2 regions of the Enterobacter sp. JBIWA008 genome follow, and region 2 is predicted to be linked to the other one. Evidence: predicted binding sites of a transcription regulator. Region 2 holds the regulator's gene; the other holds the start of a gene.

Region 1 (3,406 bases), 500 kb from region 2:
TGGATAAATTCGATGTTGTCCGGCAGCAGCTGGTCGAGGCCAAATTTGAAGATGGCGTGGGTGTGTCCGCCGCACACCTCCATGATCCGCAGCGGTTTTTCCGCCGTGTATTCCAGCAGCGCCGCGCGCGTTTTCAGATGCCCGATAAGCTGCAGCACCTGCTCGGGCGCGCGGTATTCATCAACGTAACGCATGATTACCGCTCCTCGCCGTACAGCAGCGCGCCCACGTCCGGCTCCACGTCGAACATGTTCTGCAAGGCATCCAGCGTGTCGCGGGCTTCCGCTTCGTTAATCACGCTCATGGCGAACCCCACGTGGACCAGCACCCACTGGCCGAGACGCGAGGCGCCGCTTTCATCGCTGCTGCCCACCAGCGTCAGGTCGACGTCGCGCAGGATACCGCAAACCTCGACCTTGGCCTGATTACCGTCGATGGAGTGAATCTGTCCCGGTACGCCTATGCACATCGTTCGTTCTCCAGCCAGTGCAGCCAGCTGTCCATGCCGTCACCGCGCGTGGCGGAGACCAGCAGGATCTCAATCTCCGGGTTCACCTCGCGGGCCCAGGACAGGCACTTATCCACGTCGAAGTTCAGGTACGGCAGCAGGTCGACTTTGTTGAGCAGCATGAGGGAGGCGGCGGCAAACATATGTGGGTACTTCAGCGGCTTATCTTCGCCTTCGGTCACCGAAAGCACAGCGACTTTATGCCGTTCACCGAGGTCAAAGCTTGCCGGGCAGACCAGGTTGCCGACGTTTTCAATAAACAGGATGCCGTTATCCGCCAGCGGCAGGCGCGGGGCGGCGTCGGCAATCATCTGCGCATCCAGGTGGCAGCCTTTGCCGGTATTAACCTGAATCGCCGGGGTGCCGGTTTCGCGAATGCGCGCCGCGTCGTTAACGGTTTGCTGGTCGCCTTCTATCACCGCGCAGGAGACGCGCCCGTTCAGGCGTTTGAGCGTTTCCGTTAACAGCGTGGTTTTGCCGGAGCCGGGGCTGGATACGAGATTCAGCACCAGCTGTTCGCGCGTGGCAAAGCGGGCGCGGTTGCGGGCGGCGATCTGGTTATTTTTGTCCAGCACGTTGATCTCCACCTCCAGCATCTGGCGCTGGCTGATGCCCGGCGCGTGGGTACCCGCCTCCCCGTGGCCGTAGTGCAGATCGCCCGCAGCGGAGCGTTGCGGGGCGAAGGTGATACCGGTTAAAGCCGCCGCAGGCCGCGGGGCCGGTGAAAAGGGCGCGGAGCGAAACGCGGAATGGGGGTGATGTTCATCCCCTTCTATATACAGGTTGCCTTCGGCGCAACCGCAGGTGCTACACATACTTTACTCCTTCTCGATTTCGAGGCGTTGGATCTGCATGCCGTCGTCCGCCACGATGCGAAGACCGGTGCTCTGACACTGCGGACAGCGCTGAACCTTTGATGACAGCAGGGTGACGTACTGCTGGCACTGCCCGCACCAGCACTCCGCCTGCTGCTCTTCAATATGGAGCTCGCAGCCTTCCGCCAGCGTGCCGCGACACACCAGCTCAAAACAAAAATGCAGGGCACTGGTCTCGACGCAGGAAAACGCCCCGACCTTCAGCCAGACGCCGGTGACGCGTTTCGCATGGTTTTGCACTGCCTGCTGTTCGATAAGTTCCAGAGCCCGCTGGCAGAGGGTGATTTCGTGCATGACGCCTCCTCAATGAATTGCGCCATTGAATGCAATAACGGTGCCAGCTTGATTTTTGTTAAGGCGTGACGATGTCAACGCTGTCGAAATGACACGTCGACACCGCGGCGTTGACAGCGGTTTTGCAATTAAAACCTTTTAAAATCATAAAGATAAAAACTGGCATGGAATCTGCTTAACAGCCGCTATCTCCATTACACGGATACCTTCTATGACTATTTGGGAAATCAGCGAAAAAGCGGATTACATCGCGCAGCGTCATCAGCAGCTGCAGGACCAGTGGCACCTCTACTGCAACTCTCTGGTTCAGGGCATAACCCTCTCGAAAGCGCGTCTTCACCACGCGATGAGCTGCGCGGCGCAGGGCGACATGCGCTTTGTCCTCTTCGGCCATTTCACGATCAACGTTACCCTGGCGGATAACTTCAACAGCCACACCATTGAGTACCATCTCGAGACAAAAGACGGCGAAAAACAGTGTATTGCGAAGGCGCAGCTGATGGCCGACGGCATGGTGGACGGCCACGTCAGCAACCGCGATCGCCAGCAGGTGCTGGAGCACTATCTGGAAAAAATCGCGCCGGTCTATAACGGCCTGTACGCCGCCGTTGAGCACGATCTTCCGGTCAACCTGAAGCAGCTGATGGATGGAAATGCCTCAGCAAACGTGGCCTGACTACTGTGTGTCGAGAAGTGTCGACAAGACAGTTTTTCGTCAAAAATGACTATCACCAGAGGATGACCCGGTGAACCGTTTTGTAATTGCTGACTCGACGGTCTGTATTGGCTGTCGAACCTGTGAGGCGGCGTGCTCGGAAACGCATCGCCTGCATGGGCTGCAGTCCATGCCGCGCCTGCACGTCATGCGTAATGAAAAAGAGTCTGCCCCGCAGCTCTGCCATCACTGTGAAGACGCCCCCTGCGCGGGTGTCTGCCCTGTGAATGCCATCACCCGTGTGGATGGCGCTGTCCAGCTGAACGAAAGCCTGTGCGTAAGCTGCAAGCTGTGCGGCATTGCCTGCCCGTTCGGCGCGATTGAATTTTCCGGCAGCCGCCCGCTGCACATTCCGGCAAACGCCAACTCGCCAAAAGCCCCGCCCGCGCCGCCGGCTCCGGCACGCGTCAGCACGCTGCTGGACTGGGTGCCCGGCATCCGCGCCGTGGCGGTGAAGTGCGACCTGTGCAGCTTCGACGAGGAGGGCCCGGCCTGCGTGCGCACCTGCCCGACTAAGGCATTGATTCTGGTTAACATTCGCGACATCGCCCGTACCAGCAAGCGTAAACGCGAGCTGACCATCAACAGTGATTTTGGCGACCTTTCTCTGCTACAGGCGCTTAACGAGGGGGCGAAATGAACGCGGCGATGATGATTACCAGCGCGGTAGCCTGTTTTGCTGCCGCCGCTGTTCTGGCGCTTATCTTCTCATTCCATAAAACTCTCAGCGGCGCGATCGCCGGGATCGGCGGGGCGGTCGCTAGCCTGATGACGCTGGCGGCAGGTGGCGTTGTCCTGCTCGGCGGACAGTCCGCAGAGACCGTGATGCCGCTGATTCGCCACACCGTTGCGATCACGCCGCTGAACGCCATCTGGCTTGTGACCTTTGGCCTGTGCGGGGTGTTTATCAGCCTGTTCAATATCGACTGGCACCGCCATCCGCACGCCAGGGCTAACGGGCTGCTGGTTAACCTGCTGATGGCGGCGGCGGTCTGCACCGTTATCGCCAGCAAC
Region 2 (3,406 bases):
TCACCTTCACGGGTAACGTCGTCATGACCCAGGGCACCATCAAAATTAACGCCGACAAAGTGGTCGTGACCCGTCCGGGTGGCGAGCAGGGCAAAGAGATTATCGATGGCTATGGTAATCCGGCGACCTTCTATCAAATGCAGGACAACGGCAAGCCGGTGAAAGGCCGCGCCACGCACATGCATTATGAGCTGGCGAAGGACCTGGTCATCCTGACCGGAAACGCGTATCTGGAACAGTTGGATAGCAACATTACCGGCGACCAGATTACCTATCTGGTGAAAGAGCAAAAAATGCAGGCCTCCAGCGAGAAAGGCAAACGCGTCACGACCGTACTGGTTCCGTCGCAGCTGCAGGACAAAGGCAAAGGCCAGGCCCCGGCACAGAAGAAGAGTAACTAATTCGTTATGGCAACATTAACTGCAAAGAATCTCGCTAAGGCCTATAAGGGCCGCCGTGTCGTAGAAGATGTCAGTCTGACCGTCAACTCCGGCGAAATTGTAGGGCTGCTTGGCCCTAACGGTGCGGGTAAAACCACCACCTTCTACATGGTCGTTGGCATTGTGCCGCGCGATGCCGGCAACATTATCATTGATGATGAAGATATTAGCCTTCTGCCTCTGCACGCGCGCGCGCGTCGCGGGATCGGCTATCTGCCGCAGGAAGCCTCCATTTTCCGTCGTCTCAGCGTTTACGACAACCTGATGGCGGTCCTGCAAATTCGTAACGATCTGACCAGCGAACAGCGTCAGGATCGTGCCAACGAGCTGATGGAAGAGTTCCACATTGAGCATCTGCGCGACAGCCTTGGTCAGGCACTCTCCGGGGGTGAACGCCGTCGCGTTGAGATTGCGCGTGCGCTGGCCGCAAACCCGAAATTTATCCTTCTGGATGAACCGTTTGCTGGCGTTGACCCGATCTCGGTTATCGACATTAAACGTATCATTGAGCACCTGCGTGACAGCGGTCTTGGCGTACTGATCACCGACCATAACGTCCGTGAAACGCTGGCCGTATGTGAACGCGCGTATATTGTGAGCCAGGGCAATCTGATCGCCCACGGTACGCCGCAGCAGATCCTCGAAGACGATCATGTTAAGCGCGTCTATCTTGGGGAAGACTTCCGACTCTGATAGGGTAGAGGTAACGTAACGCCGAACCGGAGAAAAATGCTCTGAACATGAAGCAAGGTTTGCAATTAAGGCTCAGCCAACAACTGGCGATGACGCCGCAGCTACAGCAGGCAATTCGCCTGTTGCAACTGTCCACGTTAGAACTTCAGCAGGAGCTCCAGCAGGCGCTGGACAGCAACCCCCTGCTGGAACAAACCGATCTTCATGACGAGGTAGATACCCAGCAATCTCAGGATACAGAAGCGCTCGACACCGCGGATGCACTCGAACAAAAAGAGATGCCCGACGAGCTACCGCTGGATGCAAGCTGGGATGAAATTTACACCGCCGGAACCCCTTCCGGTACGCGTGCAGACTACCAGGATGATGAGCTACCGGTCTATCAGGGCGAAACCACCCAGTCGCTGCAGGATTACCTGATGTGGCAGGTGGAGCTGACTCCCTTCTCCGATACCGACCGCGCGATTGCCACGTCAATTGTCGATGCCGTTGACGACACCGGCTATTTGACCGTCACGCTGGACGATATTCTGGAAAGCATGGGCGACGACGAGATTGAGCTTGAGGAAGTTGAAGCCGTACTGAAGCGCATCCAGCGTTTCGATCCGATAGGCGTGGCCGCAAAAGATCTGCGTGACTGCCTGCTGATCCAGCTTTCTCAATTCAGCAAAGAGACGCCATGGCTCGACGAGGCGCGCTTAATCATCAGCGATCATCTGGATCTGTTGGCCAACCACGATTTCCGCTCCCTGATGCGCGTCACGCGCCTGAAAGAAGAGGTGCTGAAAGAAGCGGTGAATCTGATCCAGTCGCTCGATCCGCGCCCGGGACAGTCGATCCAGACCAGCGAGCCCGAATACGTCATTCCGGACGTACTGGTCAGAAAACATAATGACCGCTGGGTCGTTGAACTGAACTCAGACAGCATCCCTCGCCTGCAAATCAATCAGCAGTATGCCTCCATGTGCACCAGCGCGCGTAACGACTCCGACAATCAATATATTCGTAGCAATCTTCAGGAAGCGCGATGGCTGATCAAAAGTCTGGAGAGCCGAAATGATACGCTGCTACGCGTCAGCCGCTGTATTGTCGAACAGCAGCAGGCTTTCTTTGAGCAGGGCGAAGAGTATATGAAACCGATGGTGCTGGCGGATATCGCCCAGGCCGTCGAAATGCATGAATCAACCATTTCCCGTGTCACCACGCAGAAGTATCTGCACAGTCCACGCGGTATTTTTGAGCTTAAGTATTTTTTCTCCAGCCATGTGAATACCGAGGGCGGCGGTGAAGCGTCGTCAACGGCCATTCGTGCCCTGGTGAAGAAGTTGATCGCCGCGGAGAACCCCGCGAAGCCACTAAGCGACAGTAAGTTAACCACCATGCTGTCCGATCAGGGTATTATGGTGGCACGACGTACTGTTGCGAAGTATCGAGAGTCTTTATCCATTCCGCCGTCCAACCAGCGTAAACAGCTGGTCTGACACAACCGATAAGGAAGACACTATGCAGCTCAACATCACTGGACAAAACGTCGAAATTACTGAGGCTTTACGCGACTTCGTGAACGCGAAGTTTGCAAAACTCGAGCAGTATTTCGAAAGGATCAATCAGGTCTATATTGTGTTGAAAGTGGAGAAAGTGACTCATATCTCGGATGCCACCCTGCATGTTAACGGGGGTGAACTGCATGCCAGTGCGGAAGGGCAAGACATGTACGCGGCTATCGACGGCTTAATTGATAAGCTTGCACGACAGCTCAATAAACATAAAGATAAACTGAAACAACACTAATTGTCCGGGCAGTTAACGGGTGCAGGAAGGCCTGTTGTGAAACACAACAGGCCATTTGTACAGTTAGCGCTTAGGTGAAATTATGATGAACAACGATTCCGCTCTTCAACTGAGCAATGTCCTTAACCAGGAATGTACCCGCAGTGCGGTTCACTGCCAGAGCAAAAAACGTGCGCTGGAGATCATCAGTGAACTGGCTGCAAAACAGCTGGGTCTGCCGCCGCAGGTGGTGTTCGAAGCGATTCTGACCCGTGAAAAAATGGGCAGTACCGGTATCGGCAACGGCATCGCGATCCCGCACGGCAAACTGGAAGAGGATACCCTGCGTGCCGTGGGTGTGTTTGTGCAGCTTGAAACACCCATCGCTTTTGATGCCATTGATAACCAGCCCGTCGATCTCCTCTTCGCGCTGCTGGTACCTGCCGATCAGACGAAAACCCATCTGCATACGCTGTCGCTGGTCGCAAAACGTCTGGCCGATA

The links. The regulator sigma-54, encoded in region 2, starts transcription at its own class of promoters, with help from an activator protein. The targets are predictions, from matches to a motif close to GTTGGCACANNTTTCGCTNT.
Region 1: hypA (hydrogenase maturation nickel metallochaperone HypA) is a predicted target of sigma-54. The motif match lies at 1,706-1,725, and genes of this name have one in related genera.

Annotation. Positions count from the first base shown of each region.
Region 1 is NZ_CP074149.1:3,801,078-3,804,483, reverse strand. Features, by position in the region: gene hypD (hydrogenase formation protein HypD) at 1-194, opposite strand, end outside; gene KGP24_RS18385 (HypC/HybG/HupF family hydrogenase formation chaperone) at 197-469, opposite strand; gene hypB (hydrogenase nickel incorporation protein HypB) at 460-1,323, opposite strand; gene hypA (hydrogenase maturation nickel metallochaperone HypA) at 1,327-1,677, opposite strand; gene hycA (formate hydrogenlyase regulator HycA) at 1,889-2,353, shown strand; gene KGP24_RS18365 (4Fe-4S dicluster domain-containing protein) at 2,424-3,032, shown strand; gene hycC (formate hydrogenlyase subunit 3) at 3,029-3,406, shown strand, end outside.
Region 2 is NZ_CP074149.1:4,296,704-4,300,109, forward strand. Features, by position in the region: gene lptA (lipopolysaccharide ABC transporter substrate-binding protein LptA) at 1-401, shown strand, start outside; gene lptB (LPS export ABC transporter ATP-binding protein) at 408-1,133, shown strand; gene rpoN (RNA polymerase factor sigma-54) at 1,181-2,614, shown strand; gene hpf (ribosome hibernation promoting factor) at 2,637-2,924, shown strand; gene ptsN (PTS IIA-like nitrogen regulatory protein PtsN) at 3,007-3,406, shown strand, end outside.